3 regions of the Hungatella sp. genome follow, and region 1 is predicted to be linked to each of the others. Evidence: a T-box and tRNA genes for the amino acid it is inferred to sense, from the RefSeq annotation. Region 1 holds a T-box; the other regions hold tRNA genes.

Region 1 (6,203 bases):
TTTTAACGCCTGTATTCGAGGGACAGAGTCCGCTGGTCTTCACCATTACCATAGTGGTCATTGCGTGCGTTCTCACCAATATCTGCAACAATATGGTGGTAGGCATGCTGCTCATACCAATTATCCATGTATTTTCGCAGCAGATCGGCGCCGGCTCCGCGGCCATTGCATGCTTGTCCATGTATATGGTGTGTATTGCCGTTGTGACGCCGGCCGCTTCCACGACATCGGCAATCCTGCATGGAAATACGAAATGGCTGAAAATTGGTGATATCTATAAATACGGAATCCTGATGAGCATAATCAGTCTGATTGCCGTCTTGGCCGTGGGTCTGCCCATCGCTAATATTTTCTTTTCATAAATAACAGGAGGAACAGGATGAAAATAATAGAACATTTTATTGACCAGCAGGCCGCAGCAGAACAGGAATTTATGGAGAACTTTCACCGGGAACACCGTTCTTTTGAAAATCCGCTCGTTACGGTAAATCCTTACGGCATAGCGCCTCTCACCGCCGTGATCGCTTTTTTTACGGAGGAGAAGGTGAGTGTGAGCATTACGGTAAAAGGGATGGAAGCCAGCGGAGACATCGCGAAATCATTTCCGGAGGCGTATGAACACGTAATACCGGTCCTTGGCCTGTATCCGGGAACAGATAACACCGTGGAACTGAGGTTGTCGGATGGGCGGCGTAAAGAAATCATTATCACCACCGGCCCGCTGGACAGTGCCGTCAAACTGCCGGAGTCCATAGACACGACAGCCGCGTATATGGATGGAAACGTGATGTTCGTCATACCCGCCATGGGCGCGCTTCCGGCCGCTTACGATTACCGCGGAGACTGCCGCTGGTACTGCACGGAAAACATTACCTTCGCCATAAAGGAACTGCAGAACGGCCGTTTTTCCATCGGTTCCCCCCGCCTTCTGGAGAAACCGTATTATACGACGGGGCTGTGGGAAATGGACTTGATCGGAAAAATTTATGCGGAATACCGTCTTCCCGGCGGCTATCACCACGACCAGTTTGAGATGGAGGATGGGAACCTCCTTGTACTGACGGAGTGCTTTGAAAATGGCACGGTGGAGGATATGTGCGTCCTGATTGACAGGGCGGATGGTTCCATTTTAAAAACCTGGGACTTCAAGGATATTCTGCCTCAGGATGCCGCTCCTTCCGGAAGCTGGAGCGCTCACGACTGGTTCCACAATAATGCCCTGTGGTATGATAAAAAGACGGATTCCATCACACTATCCGGCCGCCATCAGGATGTCCTGATCAACATCGATTTTCAGAGCGGAAAACTGAACTGGATTCTGGGGGATCCGGAAGGCTGGCCGGAGGACATGAGGGAAGCGTACTTCTTAAAGCCAGTGGGCGATCTGGAATGGCAGTATGAACAGCACGCCTGTCTCATAACCCCGGCTGGTGATGTTATGACCTTTGACAACGGCCATTACCGTTCTAAAAACCCGGAGCACTACCGCCTGGGAAAAGACAATTACTCAAGAGGCGTGCGTTTTAGCATCGACCGGGAGAAACGGACCGTCCGACAGATCTGGCAGTACGGAAAGGAACGGGGAAATGAGTTCTTCTCGCCCTACATCTCCAACGTGGACTACTACGGAGAGGGGAATTATCTGGTGCATTCCGGCGGAATTGCCTCCCTTGACGGTATCACCTGCGAAGGTGTCGGCTCCCGCAGATACTTTGAGAACAAAAATGTCCGGCTTGAGTCAAAGACCGTGGAGCTTCTGGACGGCAGAGTTGTCTACGAAATGTGCCTGAACGCCAATTATTACCGCGCAAAGAAAATGTCCCTTTACAGCGAAGGGGAGAACTTGACGCTGGGACGCGGAATGATACTGGGGACATTAGGGAAAACGCCGGAATTCGGAACCGCCGCCGAGACGGAATATAGTAAAAACACCATTCCGGATCAATACCACTTAGATATCAGCGAAGAGTTTGACCGTTACACCTTCCATGGAACCTTCGAGAAAGGGCAGCTGGTGATGCTGGTCTTAGAAGACGGGGAGGGAAACTGTCATAACTATTTCGTATCCACTTCCGCAGTGTCATTTACCGCCATGTGCGTGGGCACATTCCAGAGTTCCGGGCGTCAGGTGGACTTCCGGCTGAATAAATGCGGTCTTCAGGGGGAATACGCCGTTTCTCTGATTATCGATGATACTAAATACAGCCTCGGCCTGACTTTAAAAATTGATGGCTGAAAAATAAATAAAAAAATAAATTTAGGCTATTTTTTTGAGATACAACTTGACATTTTATTATTCCTGGCTTAATATAATGGTACCAGGAAATTTAAGATATCATATCAACATACAAAACCCCAGGGGCGCAATCCCTGGGGCTTTGTTTTTAGGCTAACTGTCTTATTCGTCTCGATCTAACCATTTGCATATGTAGTAACCAGCTACACTCGCCATAATCGAGATAAGGAAATTTAAGATATTGCTCAGCTTTTGCTTTGAGCTGTTTTTTTCTCTGGAAGTTGACGGTAGTATTTAAAAATTTCTTTTTCATTTTGGCTATTGTTTTGATACAATTTTTTTGCTGAAAAAATAGATTTAGGCTCTTGACAAACAAACTGAAACCTCATATACTAATCAATAACTTCATAAATGCAAAAAGGCGTTGATAAGAACAAGTAATAATGCGCAATAGCACACAGAAAGCAGCCGGTTGATGAGAGGCGCGTGGAAAGCGGATTGTGAATACATCTTTGAGCTTCACACTGAAAGCAGATCTGGAAGGGACGGAGAGTCCTGCGGATCGGCGAGTAGACTGTGACGGATTCCTGCACACGTTATCGTGCTAGAGTATGACGATCGTACTCGAAGAGGTAAGCGGCGCGAGCCGTTTATAAATTAAGGTGGTAACACGGGATTACAGTCTCGTCCTTTGAACAGGACGGGACTTTTTTTTATGTAATAGGAAAGTATCTACAAAAATTAAAAGAAAAGGAGAAAACAATTATGACAGCGTACGAAGAACTCAAAGCCCGCGGCCTCATTGCCCAGGTAACGAATGAAGAAGAGATCAGCAAAATGATTAATGAAGGGAAGGCTGTATTCTATATTGGTTTTGACCCAACCGCGGACAGCCTTCACGTAGGACATTTTATGGCGCTTTGCCTGATGAAGCGTTTACAGGAGGCGGGAAACAAACCGATCGCCCTGATCGGCGGCGGTACCGGAATGATCGGTGATCCGTCGGGACGCAGCGATTTACGCCAGATGATGACTGTGGATACGATTCAGCACAACTGCGACTGCTTCAAGAAGCAGATGAGCCGTTTTATCGATTTTTCCGAAGGAAAGGCCATGATGGTCAACAATGCGGACTGGCTGCTGGATTTGAATTACGTCGATTTCCTGCGTGAAGTGGGAACTCATTTTTCTGTAAATAACATGCTGAGAGCGGAATGCTACAAGCAGCGTATGGAGAAAGGCTTAAGCTTCCTGGAGTTCAACTACATGATCATGCAGAGCTACGATTTCTATGAGCTGTTTAAGCGCTACGGCTGTAATATGCAGTTCGGCGGCGACGATCAGTGGAGCAACATGCTGGGCGGTACAGAGCTGATTCGCCGGAAGCTGGGCAAGGATGCGCACGCCATGACAATCACCCTGCTGCTTAACTCCGAGGGCAAGAAGATGGGCAAGACCCAGTCCGGCGCTGTATGGCTGGATCCGAACAAGACCACTCCGTTTGACTTCTACCAGTACTGGAGAAATGTGAGCGACGCAGATGTCTTAAAATGTCTCCGCATGCTGACATTCCTGCCGATCGAGCAGATTAACGAGATGGATAAATGGGAAGGAAGCCAGTTAAACCAGGCGAAAGAAATCCTGGCATACGAGCTGACAAAACTGGTTCACGGCGAGGAAGAAGCTGAAAAGTCCCAGAAGAGCGCCCGTGAACTGTTTACCGGCGGTAATGCGGCCGATATGCCGACCTGCGAGCTGACGGATGACGATTTCAGAGAAGGAACCATTGATATTCTCGATATTCTTCATAAATCCGGTCTCGCCGGCTCTCGTTCCGAGGCAAGACGCAACGTGGAACAGGGTGGTGTATCCGTTGACGGCAATGCAGTAAATGACGTGAAGGCCGTCTTCGCAAAAGAGAGCCTGGAGGGCGAAGGCGTCGTTGTGAAGCGTGGAAAGAAGAAATTTGTTAAAGTTATTGCGAAATAGAATTGAGGAAATGGTGAGAGCGGTGAATGCTTATGGCGTTCGCCGCTCTCCTGTTGTTGGAGTATAACTGTCCCAGAGCCTGCAGCAGAAAGCTTTGCTGGAAAATGACATCGGTATACTTGACAAAACCGGCAATTGAATTTAGAGTAGAATGACAAATCCGGCCGGAACCGGAGAAACGTCAAAGCAGGGAAACGCAGAGTCAGGTAAAAACCCAGGGAGGAATACTGTGGAAAGCATAAATGTGATTGTAGAAACAGAGCGGTTGATTTTAAGAAGATATGTGGAAGGAGATGCGCAGGATCTGTACGAATACTTATCCAATCCGGAGGTCGTTAAATACGAACCTTATAAACCGATGGATCCGGATGAAGTAAAGAGTAACCTTGCATGGAGAATCTCAACCGATGAGATGATTGCCGTCGAATTAAAAAGCAATCATAAGATGATAGGAAATGTATATTTGGGAAAGCGGGAGTTTGACGCCCTCGAAATGGGATACGTATTTAATCAGGATTATTGGGGAAAGGGATATGCAAAGGAAAGCTGCAAGGCTTTAATCGAGCAGGCATTTTCCGGTGCAATACATAGAATCTTCGCTGAGTGTGACCCACAAAATCAAGGCTCCTGGAGACTGCTGGAGTCATTGGGATTTGAACGGGAAGCTTACTTGAAACAAAATGTGTATTTTTGAAAGGATGACGATAACAAACCTCTTTGGAAGGATACCTATATTTATGCAAGGTTGAATCCGCATATGGAGAGGTGATAAAAGGATGGCGGAGGCTGGGATCACTCTTGGGAGAATCCCGGCCTCTGCCATCCTTTTTATGTGGATTGCCTGATTGCTGTGGTGACGCCGATGTTGACAGCAGCGCTGCCGATGGAATCGAACGGCTTAGTGAAGTGCACCGCTTGCGTCGGGCGTAAATGTTTTCGCCTTTGTCAGCATTTTTCCGTTTTCCTGCAGGTAATAGGTCTTTCCGTCAACTGTGAGAAATCCTGTCTGCATAACGCCGGTTTCCGGATTTAAGTAATACCAGTTGCCGTTATCATTTAACCAGCCTTTGTGGAGACTGCCGGTGCTGTCATAGTAATACCAGCTGCCATCCTGGGAAGACCAGCCGCGGGGGGCTGCCGCTTCGCCGGAGCCGTCTGTATTTACCGAATCGGCAAATGCTACGATTTTATATGCAGTATTGGAACCCGTCTGTGTCCAGACAAGACATTTCTTACCTTTCACAAGGTCCTGAAGTGTGACGATATTTCTTGTGAGGTAAGGAAGAATCTGACTGTCGGGATTAACGGTATAGGTGGTACCGTTATCTGCTGAAATGGTACCGGAAACACCGTCACCTGCAACCGTCAAGGTATCAACTGTTATATATTCCGGAACTTTGAAATCGGCCGGAATGCTGCAGAGAATGATCTCTCCGTGAGACATCGGCGGAAGACTTAAGGTCATGGCCGGGCTGATATAGGCGTAGATGGTCTCGCCGTTTTTAAGAGTATCCAGCGCAACGGGATAACCGTTTACTGCGTCTAAAATTCTGGTTTCTTCTGATACATTGATAATTAATTCCTGTCCGGCAAAATCCCCGTCCTGCCGGGAAATGGACAGTCGGCCGTCGCTGGTCTGATTTACCGTTCCATAGATCCGGATGGAAGAAGGAGCCGTACCTGTGTCAGCCTTTGAACGGAAAGCAAATCCAGAGGCGAAGACGGCTGTGACGCATAAAAGTGAGAGAAGCAGACTTCCGGTTAATTTTTTCATTGAAACCTCCATTAAATTAGTTGTGTTTTTCGATTGCTGCCAATTAGATTATAGCAGGTTGGTAGAAAAATGAAAATTAAGAAAGTTTTACAAATACTTACAATGATGGATGGCGTGCTGGGGAGTATGGTATGATAAAATTGTGTGAAAGATGAGAGAAGGAACAGGAGAAAAACGATGCCTAAATTAAGAAAAATGCTTGGT
Region 2 (6,203 bases), on a different contig from region 1:
TGACAATGTGGGGATCGTCTGGGATTTCGGCCATGCCAATCTGATGCACTGGAACCAGCCGGAATGCCTTGAAATGATGGGAGGCCGCCTGATTGCTACCCATGTTCAGGATAATTACGGTGTCATTGACGACCATCTGCTGCCCTATCTCGGTACAATAGAATGGGAGCCCATCATGAAGACCTTAAAGAAAATCAACTATCAGGGGGCGTTCGCTTATGAGACACATAAAATGACGGACCGCCTGCCGGATCCAATGATCGATGCAATGATGCGTTATGCGTATGAACTGGGGGAATATTTACTTACGCTGGCGAACTAAAGAGGAGGAGAGACTATGATAAAAAGATATTTGGCGGGGATCGCATTACTGACTGTTATCACCATGAGCGGATGTTCTGCAAAAGTTCAGGAAACAACGGCGGATGCCGGCACTACACCGGCCGACAGCGCACCGGCCGCCGAGGCGGCTGCGGACTCAGGGGCTGCTTCCGATGTGATAGAGATCGAATTCTGGCATGCGCTGGAGAACCAGTATGAAGAGACATTAAACCGTGTAGTCGGTGACTTCAACAGTACACACGACAGCATCGTGGTGAAACCCATGTATATCGGAAATTATTCCGCGTTAAACGAGGCCATCGTCTCGGCAAATGCAGCCAATACGAATCTTCCCGGCGTCGCCATGGCCAATATCCCTTATGTCACGGGCTACGGCGCAGGCGGACTGTGCGAAGACCTGGGGCCCTATATCCAGCGCGACGGATTTGAGATTGACGACTTCGGCGAAGGTCTGATTCAGGCAGCGAAATACGAGGACGTCCAGGTTGCCCTTCCATTTCTCGTATCCACGGAAGTGGTCTATTACAACAGGGATTTAATGAAGGAGTTAGGCCTGGAGATACCGAAGACCTGGGATGAGATGCCCCAGTTTTTAGAGAAGGCCTCCGATGTCGGCGCGGATGGCAAGACCAACCGCTACGGTATGGTAATTCCCGGCTGGATCACCTGGTACTACGAACCATTCTTTGTCAACAACGGAGTCCAGATGGTCACGCCGGAAGGCAGGACAGACCTGGCCTCTGACAATTCCATAAAACTGGTTTCCCAGTTAAAGGACTGGTGCCAGAAGGGCTACACCTACCTTGCCACAGGAGAAGACGCGGCTTCCGTCATGCGTCAGAACTTTATTGACGGAAAGGCTTTATCCATCGTTTACACCAGTTCCTTATTTGACACCATGGCAGACAGCTGCAGCTTTGATGTCGGGATGGAATGGCTGCCCGGAGGCAAGACAAAGGAGCAGGAATTAGGCGGAAATGTCTTATTCCTCCCGGCCAAGAACGATCAGAAGGTAAAGGACGCCTCCTGGGAATTCCTCTCTTACTTAATGAGCAAGGAGGTCAATATGATCTGGGCTTCCGAGTCCGGATATCTGCCCACCAGAAAATCGGTTCAGGAGACCGAGGAAGGCAAAGCCTTCCTGGAGAAGAAGCCGGAGTTCCAGATTATTTTCGACAACCTGGATGTCATCACTCCCGGAATTCAGCGTTCCGACTGGAGCCAAGCATCCACCACGTGGAAAAACTGGATGGACGAAATCATTCAGGAGGATCTGGACGTTGAATCCGCTCTAACTGAAATGGCAGAAGAGATAGACGAAATACTGGGTGACTCGTAAAGGAGAAGGGCATTGAAGGAACAAAGAGTATCACTGCTTGAAAAGACAGAACTTTTTGTATTGGACATGGATGGAACCTTCTACCTCGGAGAACGCATATTAGAGGGAGCTCTGGAATTTCTGCAGACGCTTAAGGAGACAGGACGGCGCTATCTGTTCTTCACCAACAATTCCTCTAAGTCCTCCGAGTCCTACATCGAGAAGCTCAGACGCATGGACTGCTCCATCGACTCCAGCCAGATCATGACCTCCGGTGACGTAATGATCGAATATCTGAAGCATTATTATCCGGGAAAGACCGTCTATCTGCTGGGAACTCCTACGCTGTGCGAAAGCTTTCAAAAGGCCGGCATCCCACTGACCGAAGAGCGGCCGGACCTTGTGGTGGTGGGGTTTGATACGACGCTTACCTATCACAAGCTGGAACGGGCGTGCAGTTACATCCGGGATGGGGCGGCATTTCTCGCCACCCATCTGGATATCAACTGCCCGACAGAGGACGGATTCATACCTGACTGCGGCTCCTTCTGTGCGGCGATCACGCTGTCCACAGGAAAAACGCCTAAGTATGTGGGAAAACCTTTTCCGGAGACCGTAGAGATGATTTTAGAAAAGACGGGCGCCGCCAGGGATCGTACCGCCTTTGTCGGAGACCGCCTGTACACAGACGTGGCCGCCGGCGTAAACAACGGAGCCGCCGGTCTTCTGGTTCTGACGGGGGAGACGAAGAGAGAGGATCTCGGTCACGCAAAGGTCCGCCCTGACGGTGTCTACCTCTCCTTAAAGGAGATGGGGGAGCTGTTAAGAGGATAACATTTAATACGATTAGACAACAGGAAGAAGGAGTCCCTGTTACGAATTTTTATAAATAATAAAAAGCTGCAAAAGTGAATGTTCACTTTTGCAGCTTTTTTACTGCCGGCGACCGGAATCGAACCGGTACGGGCGATTAGGCCCGCAGGATTTTAAGTCCTGTGCGTCTGCCAGTTCCGCCACGCCGGCATATGGATGGTGGTGGATTCGAACCACCGAAGCAATTTGCAGCAGATTTACAGTCTGTCCCCTTTGGCCACTCGGGAAACCATCCAAAATGCTTTGACAAGCAGTGATTATTTTATCACAGAGAGCATAAAAAATCAAGCGGTTTTCATCGGCTGTGCGATTATTTTTTTTGTATTTTTCATCCTCTTTTTTCCATCCGGACATCCCGCTCTGACCGGCCCGGCCTTCTACGTCTCTGCCGGACCAATTAAGAGCGTGTTTGAAAATTGCTGTATAGTGCCGCCGAATCTGGTCCTACACCCGGTCTGTTGCGAGCAGAATGGCGCTGTTGGCGGGCAGGAAGACCGATACCTGACCGTCTGCGACCTCATAGCTGATTCTGCCCACATTGTATCCTGTCTCGTACGTCAGCATGTGGCGTACCAGCGTATCTCCGTCCGAAAGGCCCAGCTGCCATACCGGAAGCTGGACATCCCGCTCCGTCGCCCGGTTGTTTACGATCACGGCACAGACGCTGTCGCCGCAGAACCGGCCGTACGCGATCAGCTGCCTTCCTGCCAGCAGCTGCTTTAATGAGCCGCGTCTCAAAGCGGCGATCCGGTGATGAAGCCCCGTCATATATTTATGAAATTCAATCAGCTCCAGATTCTCATTGCCCCACGGATACGTTCTCCGGTTATCGGGATCCGTCCATCCGCAGACTCCGGCCTCATCGCCGTAGTAGATGGTCGGCGCTCCCGGCCAGGTCATCTGGATTAATACGGCCTCACGGAACACGCCGTAGTTCACACCCTCGGAAGCCGCCTTGGCCCCTTTCGTGCTGATCCGTCCCACCATCCGGTTCGTCCTCGTTAAGAAACGAGAGTGATCGTGGTTGGACAGTTCGTTCATGGCCACCATCATGGAATTCGTCATCATCCGGCTCATATGGTAATTCATGGAGCGGAAAAAGCTCTCTCCATCCCCGTAGAGATTGGGATTACTCTCATCACTGTGTTTCTCCATGCCTGTCAGAAACCAGGTTACAGGCTCCATAAACGCGTCATAGTTCATCACAGTGTCCCACTGGTCTCCAGCCAGCCAGCTGGAGGGGTCGCCGTAGTGCTCTGCCAGCACGATCGCCTTTGGATTGGCCTCCTTCACCGCGTTCCGGAAATCCCGCCAGAACTGGTGGTTGTATTCGCTGCTGTGGCCTAAATCGGCAGCGACATCAAGTCTCCAGCCGTCCACGTTGTACGGCGGAGAAACCCACTTACGGGCAATCTTCATGATGTATTCATACAGCATGGGTGATTCCTCATAATTTAGCTTCGGCAGCGTGGAATGGCCCCACCAGCCGTCGTAGGAATCGTTGCAGGGCCATGCGTCATCCTTATAGAACTTAAAAAACGTATGGTACGGGCTGTCCTCCGAGACGTACGCCCCAGCTTCATAGTCGCCGGACATCTGGTAAAGCAGTTCTCCGTCCAGCCATTTGTTAAAGGAACCGCAGTGATTAAACACGCCGTCCAGGATGACCTTCATCCCCCGGCGGTGAACCTCAGCCACAAACCGTGCAAAAAATGCGTCACTGGCCTCCAAATTCTCCTTTGCCGTGCTTCTTATCATATACTTGGTCGCCTGGCGGTTATCGGCGGCCCCGCTCTTCAGCGGCTCTCCGCCGTCCTTCACAATCACGCCGTAATGCGGATCAATATGGTCATAATCCTGGCAGTCATACTTGTGATTGGATGGCGACACGAAAATCGGGTTGAAATAGATGACATCCACACCCAGATTCTGAATATAATCCAGCTTATCCCATACGCCCTGCAGGTCACCGCCGTAGAAGCAGCCCACGTCCATCTGACTGGGATATTTGCTCCAATCCGACACATGCATGACATTCTGGTCTATATAAAAATACTCGTTATCCACGACATCGTTGGACGGATCGCCATTGCAGAACCGGTCCACGTAGATCTGATACATGATGGCGCCCTTGGCCCAGTCCGGGGTGCTAAATCCCGGAGCGATCCGGAAATGAAAACACTCCTGATTATCCATCGTCGCCCCCAGCCGGTTATAATAACAGGCCTCGCTGCCTTTTACCACTTTAAAGCTGTAGCTGATTCTTTCCCTGCCGACTGTAATCTTATATTCGTAGTAATCAAATAAACCGTCGGAGTCTGACTTCTCCATAACGGCTTCGTTCCTGCTGCCATCTTCTATATAATATACATAATCCACATTATCCCTTGCGGTCCGGAAACGTAAGTATACGTCGTCTCCTTCTAAAGGCTCTGTGGGAAATCGGAAATTTTCTGTCTCGTCGGTAAATAACGCCTCTCTGTTTAACGCCTCTGCCTGGAAGCACATACGGTTATCCTTCCCTTTCTCATTTACTCCTGTATCTATTTTATCTGATCAGGCCTAAATATACAACCCCGTGGGCTCTTAGTTTCTTCATTTTTTCATGCCCAATCCCTCGTTTTCTTCCAACCTTTTCCGTATTCCCCAGGGTCACTTTCCTGCTGAAATAAAAAACGGTCAGCGGGGGAGCTGACCGTTTTTTGGAGAAGGTATTTCGTTTCTTATGGGGTGTAGCAAAAACTATATAATGTATTGGGGGGGTTTACGATTAATAATATATCATGCTTTCAGAAATAAGTGTGCACAAACATCATTTTTTTCATTCCTGTTTTTCCGTCATTTTTGATTTTACCCCATTTTACAGACAAAAAAATGCAGGCACCCGGCGCCAATCTTAGGCATTTTACCGGGCATCTGCATATTTCTTCATGATTCTGATCCACAGCGTGTTTCTGCTATTTCAATCCACATTCGAGTCCAGAATGCATAACCCGGAATGGCATAGTAGCTATGCTGCCATTAAATCTCTGCCGGGAACAGGCTTTCAAACTCCTGCTGGCCAATCTTCTCTTTCTCAATCAAAAGCTGGGAACAGGAATGAAGTACATCCTCATGCTTCATGATGATATCCTTCGCCTTGGTGTAGCAGTCATCGATGATACGCTTCACTTCGCTGTCGATCGTGTTGGCAACCTCGTTGCCGTAGCTCTTGGTGTGAGCCAGATCGCGGCCGATGAAGACCTCATCGCCGTCATTGTCGTAATTAATCATACCGACACGGTCAGACATACCGTACTGAGTCACCATGGAACGGGCCGTCGCTGTCGCCTGCTTAATATCCTGGGATGCGCCGGTGGTAATATCGCCGAAGACCAGTTCTTCTGCGATTCTGCCGCCTAAATCCACCATGATATCCTGCAGCATCTTTCCCTTCGTGTTGAACATCCGGTCGCTCTCCGGCAGAGGCATGGTATACCCCGCCGCGCCGATGCCTGTAGGAATGATGGAAATGGTATGAACCGGTCCCTCATCCGGAAGCACATGGAACAGGATCGCGTGACCGGCCTCGTGATATGCCGTAATCTTCTTCTCCTTCTCGGAGATGACCTTGCTCTTCTTCTCCGCGCCGATTCCAACCTTGACAAACGCCTTATTGATGTCCGCCTGG
Region 3 (6,203 bases), on a different contig from region 1:
CTGGCCGGACTCCAGAACATTCCGACGGAATTATACGAGGCGGCGTCCATCGACGGAGCGACGAAATGGCAGCAGTTTAAAAGTATTTCCATCCCCCTGTTAAAGCCGACTACAGTCTACGTACTGACCATCAGCATCTACGCGGGCCTGTCCATGTTCCTGGAGAGTACCATGCTGTTCAAGGGCAATAACTCCCCGAACAACATCGGCCTTACCATTGTCGGATACTTATACCGGCAGGGCGTGGAGAAGCGGGCCATGGGATACGCCTGTGCCGTTGGTATGGTTCTTCTCATTATCGTCATGGTTGTCAATGTCATTCAGCTGAAGCTGACAGGTACCTTTAAAGAGGAGGATAAATAGTATGCAGACGAAATTATCCGGTAAATCAAAAAAGGCAAGTCTGGAGCTGTGGGGCAGTACCATCCTGTTCATTGTTCTGGCAATTGTGATTATTCTTCCGATCTGGCTTCTGTTAATCGCCAGCTTCAAGCCCGGAGGCGACTTATTACAGTACGGCTTAAACCTGGATATCAATTTCTCCAGAATGAGCCTCGACAATTTCGTCCTTCTTTTCACGGGACAGCACGAGTACTGGACCTGGTTCTTCAACAGTATCTTTTTAACGGCTCTGACCGTGCTGCTGACACTGGCCGTAAGCGCCTTTGTCGGATACGGCTTTGCGGCGTACGAGTTTAAGGGAAAAAGGGTATTTTTCGTCATCGTCCTTCTCATCCTTTCGATCCCGCTGGAGGTTGTCATGCTGCCGCTGTATAAGCAGATGTCCGTGATGAAGCTGATGGACAGCTATACGGCCATTGTCCTTCCGTTCATGGCGCATGCATCCACAATTTTCTTTTTCCGCCAGTACTTACTGAGCCTTCCAAAGTCTCTCCTGGAGGCGGGAAGAATCGACGGCGCTACAGAATACGGAATCTTTTTAAGGCTGATCGTACCGATTATGAAGCCGGCGTTCTCTGCCATGGCGATCTTAAACGGCATGAACGCATGGAACAACTACCTGTGGCCGCTGCTGGTAATCCGTTCTTCGGATAAATACACACTGACCCTTGGTTTAAATACGCTGATCAACCCTTATGGGGACAATTACAGCCTGCTGATCGTAGGTTCCCTGTTCTCCATCATCCCGATCTTCATCCTGTTTATTGCTTTCCAGAAGTATTTCATTGAAGGCATGACGGCCGGAGCGGTGAAAGGTTAAGCGTCGGAGGGAGAAACATGTATGAATCAGTTTAACTATAAAAAGACTCCGGAAAATGTCCCGTTTATCAGTAACCGGGCAGACCCGTATGTGACGCGCCGCGACGACGGCACGTATTACTTTACGGCCAGCGTTCCGGAGTACGACAGAATAATATTGAGAAAGTCGGATTCCCTTATGGGGCTTCGGGATGCTCCCGAAAAAACGGTATGGAAAAAACATGAAAGCGGTGAGATGAGCGCCCACATCTGGGCGCCGGAGCTTCACCGGATCGGGGACGCCTGGTATCTCTACTTTGCCGCGGGCGCTGCAGAGGATGTCTGGGCCATCCGGCCGTATGTGCTGGAGTGCAGGGCGGAGGACCCCATGGAAGGTCCCTGGCGGGAATTGGGGATGATGGAGGCCGCAGATGAGTTTTCCTTTCAGGATTTTTCCCTGGATATGACCGTCTTTGCCTCGAACGGCGCCTGGTACTGTGTCTGGGCGGAAAAAGTGAGCGTGGGAAAGAAGATTTCCAATCTCTATATTGCCAGGATGAAGTCCCCGCATAGTCTGGCGACGAAGCAGGTTCTCCTGTCGTCCCCGGATTACGACTGGGAGCGGGTTGATTTCTGGGTCAATGAAGGGCCGGCTGTTATCAGACGGAATGGACGCATCTGCATGACGTATTCGGCCAGCGCCACAGGCGCGGAATACTGCATGGGATTACTGAGCGCCAAAGAAGACAGTGACCTTCTCGACCCCGCCAGCTGGGCCAAGGAACGGCTGCCGGTCCTTGTGACCGATGAAACGGCCGGACTGTACGGTCCCGGCCATAATTCCTTCACTGTCGATGAGAATGGCCGGGATATCATGGTATTTCACGCACGGCAGTACGATGAGATTACGGGAGATCCGCTGTATGACCCGAACCGGCACGCGTATCTGGCCGGTGTGGAATGGGAAGACGGGAAGATGGTTTTCAAGCCGATGAGGCTTTAGGCAGAAGACAGACCACAGACAACATTTGACAGACTGCATCCCCTGTGATACACTGATGAAGTAAAACGAAAATAAACGAAATCAAAAACGCTTCTGCCGATTGCGGCGATAAACGTTTTTATGAGGATAACAGCGATGAACAGACCAGCTCATGTATTCACTTATGAATATTGCAGCGATACCTTCAGTGCAGAGACTTACTGCAGTGAAGCTTTTGGCGTACAATATAAGAGGGAATCCATGCAGTCGGGATATGGTTTATCGTGAAATCCGTTTAGACATTTTGAATGTAAAATGTAATGATATCGGAGGAATCGCTGCCCGGCGGTTCCTTTTTTGTGTGCAGCAGGATATCTGCCATACTATGAAAAATAATTTTAAAAATCTGTAAAGTAATGCAAATTTGCATTGTTCGGTGTGGTAAAGTATGACCATAGACAACAGAAAGAAAGTCAAAAACGTAATATTTGAGGATGCGTAAGCCCAGCGGCGAGGGCAGGAGACTGTAAATCTCTCACATCGGAAACAACGCAGGTTCGAGTCCTGCCGCATCCATTTTTCGTCAAACGAAGCGGGACGGGAGCCGCCGCACTTCGAAAAAAACGGGAAATTCAAAATTTGGAAAAGTGATCGAGAGGATTAAGATGATACTTTGCTAAAGTATTGTGCCGTCAGGCACCGGGGGTTCGAATCCCTCCTTTTCCGTTTGGAGTATTTTATAATAGGAAGAAAGGAATGGAAAACGAAATGGAAACCGTCGTACTGCGTGAGCGATATTACAGCAGCGCGCCTGTCAGTTATGATAACTACAGGCTTTTTTGCGTTGCAGAAGACGATCGCTTAAAGAACGTGCGGCGGATTATCCAGTCCCGCGGCAGGGACCGCATGATCTTTAAGCCTCAACAGGAGGATGGGTATCATGCATCAGGTTTTATTTCCGCTGGTGATTGTAAATATATTAAAACAACATGGATCAAAGGAGCAGCCGCTGACGATCACGCAGATTGCGGATATGATCAACCGGCAGTACGCACCGTTTTCGGACCGGGAACAGGTCATCAACCGTTCTACCGTGGCGAGGACACTGGAATCGCTGGTGCTGTACACGGAGGTCGGCGATCTGCTGGATTTCTGTGTCGTAGAGGGCGGTTCGGCGAATAAGAAAAAATACTACATCGAAAATCACAAAATTGGATAAATTTTGGCAGGAGCAAGTCCGAATAATTTACTGCCCTGCGGCTCATACTAGATTTTGTACAAAAGAAGTACAAAACAGAAACAGGTGAGTCCATGGAGAAACCGAGTAGGAAACTGAAGAAAACTTTTTTAATACTGGGAGTTACGGGGGCAGTTTATGCAAGCTTTAAGTATCTGCTGCCCCTGGTGATTCCCTTTTTGATTGCATATATATTTGCCCTGGCACTTCGCCCTTCCGCCGTATGGCTGGAAAAGAAATGCCGGTTTACATTAAAAAGGAAAGAAGTCCATCTGCCCCTGGCGGTTATCGGCGGCGTCCAGATCATCATCCTGATGGCGCTGTTCGGCACGCTTCTGTATTATGGCGGGCGAAAGCTGTGTATGGAGGCGAATTTGTTCTTCGATAACCTTCCGCAGATGATTAACAGCCTCGACCGCTGGCTGACCGGCTGCTGCTTCTTTACCGAGAATCTCTTCCGCCTCCCCAGGGGCTTTCTGGTGGAAATGCTGCGTGAGATGCTGGTCGGCGGCGGGAAGGCCATGAAGGATGCCGCCATGCCGTTTTTAATGGTAAACTCCATGACCGTCGTGCGCTGTTTCGTGGAGGTTACGGTCATGACCATTATTCTGTTTATCGCCACCATCCTCTCCCTTCAGGAGATGGAGGATATCCGGATGCGCCGTGACAATTCCATTTTCCGCCACGAATTTGCCCTGTTGGGCAGCAGGCTGACCATGGTAGGCAGCGCATGGCTGAAGACACAGGGAAGCATCATGTTCCTGACCATGTGCATCTGTACCGCAGGCCTTTTCCTTATGGGCAATCAGTACAGCCTGCTTCTGGGAATCGGAATCGGCCTTCTCGACGCGCTTCCCATCTTTGGCACGGGAACGGTACTGATCCCCTGGACTCTGTTTCGCCTGGTGAATGGCGACTGGTTCTACGGAATCGGCCTCTTTGTCATCTATATTATCTGCTACTTCCTCCGCCAGGTGATGGAGGCTAAAATCATGGCAGACAAGGTCGGCCTGACACCGCTTGAAACGCTGATCTCCATGTATGTGGGACTCCAGCTGTTCGGCCTTCTGGGCTTTATCCTGGGGCCGATCGGACTCCTGATTATTGAAGATCTGGTGGAACTGTACGGCGGCTAGTGGTATACTGGTTCCATATAAGAATCTCAACAGGCGTGCCGCGGCAGCGATGCCATGGCAGAAATGGAGGCAGTAATGGAGCCGGAAAAATTGATTGAATTTTTAGGAGTATTAGAAAAACTAAAATGCAATACCCGCCATAACTGGACCACCTCCGGCAGGAGGGAGAGCGTAGCAGAGCACAGCTGGCGTCTGGCGGTTATGGCGTTTCTGCTGAGGGATGAATTCCCGGAGCTGGACATGGACCGGGTGGTGGACATGTGTCTGATCCACGACTGGGGAGAGGCCATTACCGGGGATATTCCCGCCTTTATAAAAGGCGGTGCAGATGAAGAGACGGAGAGCGCCGTCCTTCGGACTATGACCAGTTCCCTCCCCGATGATCTGGCCTGCAGGCTTAATGGCCTTTTCGACGAGATGGAGGCGCTTCAGACGAAGGAGGCAAGACTCACCAGGGCTCTGGACAAGATCGAGACCCTGATTCAGCATAACGAGGCGGGCGCGGACACATGGCTCCCTCTGGAATATGAGCTGAATCTTACATATGGCGACGACATATCGAACATGTCAGAATACACCAGACGATTACGTGACCTGGTCAGGCAGGAGTCCGAGCGGATTATAAGCGAAAAGCCGCTGGGGGATAAAGAATGCGGCAGTACAGGAAGCCACAGCGCTCTCGACGATGAAACCTTTGAAAAAATAAAGGCGCTCCGCAGAGAACTCCACAAAATCCCGGAACTGTCCGGCCAGGAACGAAGGACCATGGAAGTGTTAAAAACGTTCCTCAGAGAGCACACCTCCCTCTCGGTCACTGACCGCGGCGGCTGGTTCTACGCCCTCCATCAGGAAAACGGCGCTGAGGAAACCGTTGTCTTCCGCGCGGACATGGACGCCATAAAAGGACCCGGAAACATTCCTTATCACGGATGCGGCCACGACGGCCACAGCGCCATTCTGGCGGGGCTCTGCCTCTTGACGGAGGGGCGGGTTTTTCAAAAGAATCTCTGCTTCCTCTTCCAGCCTGCCGAGGAGACCGGAGAAGGCGGAAATCCATGCAGCAGATTATTAGAAGAACTGGGCGCGGACAGAGTCTACGGCTTTCACAATCTCCCGGGCTATCCGCTGGGGACTGCGGTTATGAGGAGGGAGACATTTTCCTGTGATACCGTAAACACCCCTGAGATCACAGACATGAGCCGGATGCTTTTCGAGCAGGAAGGAATCCCCTGCCTCGAAGCCGCCGCCCCATTCCGCTGGTCTGAGGATTTCGGAGGGTATTTAAAGAAATGCCAGGGCATGTATTTCGGCATAGGAGCCGGTGAAGACTGTCCGGACCTTCACACGCCAGACTATGAGTTCCCGGACGAAGTGATCAGAAATGCGGTCAGATGCCTGTATCTGCTTGCGGAGATATAGAGCGTATTCCCGTGTTGTGTGTCACCTTCCATGTAAATGGTACGGAATAATAAATCAAATATTTATGAAGAAAGCAGAGAGTGTGTCATGGAAAATATAAAAGCAGAAATCAAGATGAGTGATTTGGAAAAAGTTGATATCAGGGTTGGGACGATCGAACTGGTGGAAGACGTACCGAAATCAGATAAACTGGTAAAGCTGACCGTGAATTTTGGTACGTTTAAAAGGA

Evidence for each region. The T-box of region 1 lies ahead of tyrS (tyrosine--tRNA ligase). A T-box ahead of a tRNA ligase gene usually reads a tRNA of that ligase, here a tRNA-Tyr.
Region 2: it has a tRNA-Tyr gene. The T-box ahead of tyrS (tyrosine--tRNA ligase) is inferred to sense a tRNA for this amino acid. The anticodon was not compared.
Region 3: it has a tRNA-Tyr gene. The T-box ahead of tyrS (tyrosine--tRNA ligase) is inferred to sense a tRNA for this amino acid. The anticodon was not compared.

What each region holds. Positions count from the first base shown of each region.
Region 1 covers NZ_JBKVCZ010000041.1:16,109-22,311, reverse strand. Annotated here, with positions in the region: gene ACLTD4_RS14510 (SLC13 family permease) at 1-362, shown strand, start outside; gene ACLTD4_RS14505 (aryl-sulfate sulfotransferase) at 380-2,236, shown strand; T-box leader at 2,652-2,931, shown strand; gene tyrS (tyrosine--tRNA ligase) at 3,002-4,225, shown strand; gene ACLTD4_RS14495 (GNAT family N-acetyltransferase) at 4,455-4,919, shown strand; gene ACLTD4_RS14490 (hypothetical protein) at 5,124-5,999, opposite strand; gene ACLTD4_RS14485 (putative immunity protein) at 6,177-6,203, shown strand, end outside.
Region 2 covers NZ_JBKVCZ010000150.1:8,284-14,486, reverse strand. Annotated here, with positions in the region: gene ACLTD4_RS28690 (sugar phosphate isomerase/epimerase family protein) at 1-322, shown strand, start outside; gene ACLTD4_RS28685 (ABC transporter substrate-binding protein) at 338-1,681, shown strand; gene ACLTD4_RS28680 (HAD-IIA family hydrolase) at 1,694-2,494, shown strand; tRNA gene ACLTD4_RS28675 (tRNA-Leu) at 2,598-2,683, opposite strand; tRNA gene ACLTD4_RS28670 (tRNA-Tyr) at 2,687-2,768, opposite strand; gene ACLTD4_RS28665 (glycoside hydrolase family 13 protein) at 2,978-5,041, opposite strand; gene ftsH (ATP-dependent zinc metalloprotease FtsH) at 5,555-6,203, opposite strand, start outside.
Region 3 covers NZ_JBKVCZ010000013.1:52,066-58,268, forward strand. Annotated here, with positions in the region: gene ACLTD4_RS06360 (carbohydrate ABC transporter permease) at 1-363, shown strand, start outside; gene ACLTD4_RS06365 (carbohydrate ABC transporter permease) at 365-1,222, shown strand; gene ACLTD4_RS06370 (family 43 glycosylhydrolase) at 1,244-2,203, shown strand; tRNA gene ACLTD4_RS06375 (tRNA-Tyr) at 2,675-2,758, shown strand; tRNA gene ACLTD4_RS06380 (tRNA-Ser) at 2,824-2,908, shown strand; gene ACLTD4_RS06385 (hypothetical protein) at 3,123-3,401, shown strand; gene ACLTD4_RS06390 (AI-2E family transporter) at 3,494-4,555, shown strand; gene ACLTD4_RS06395 (M20/M25/M40 family metallo-hydrolase) at 4,610-5,974, shown strand; gene ACLTD4_RS06400 (tRNA-binding protein) at 6,062-6,203, shown strand, end outside.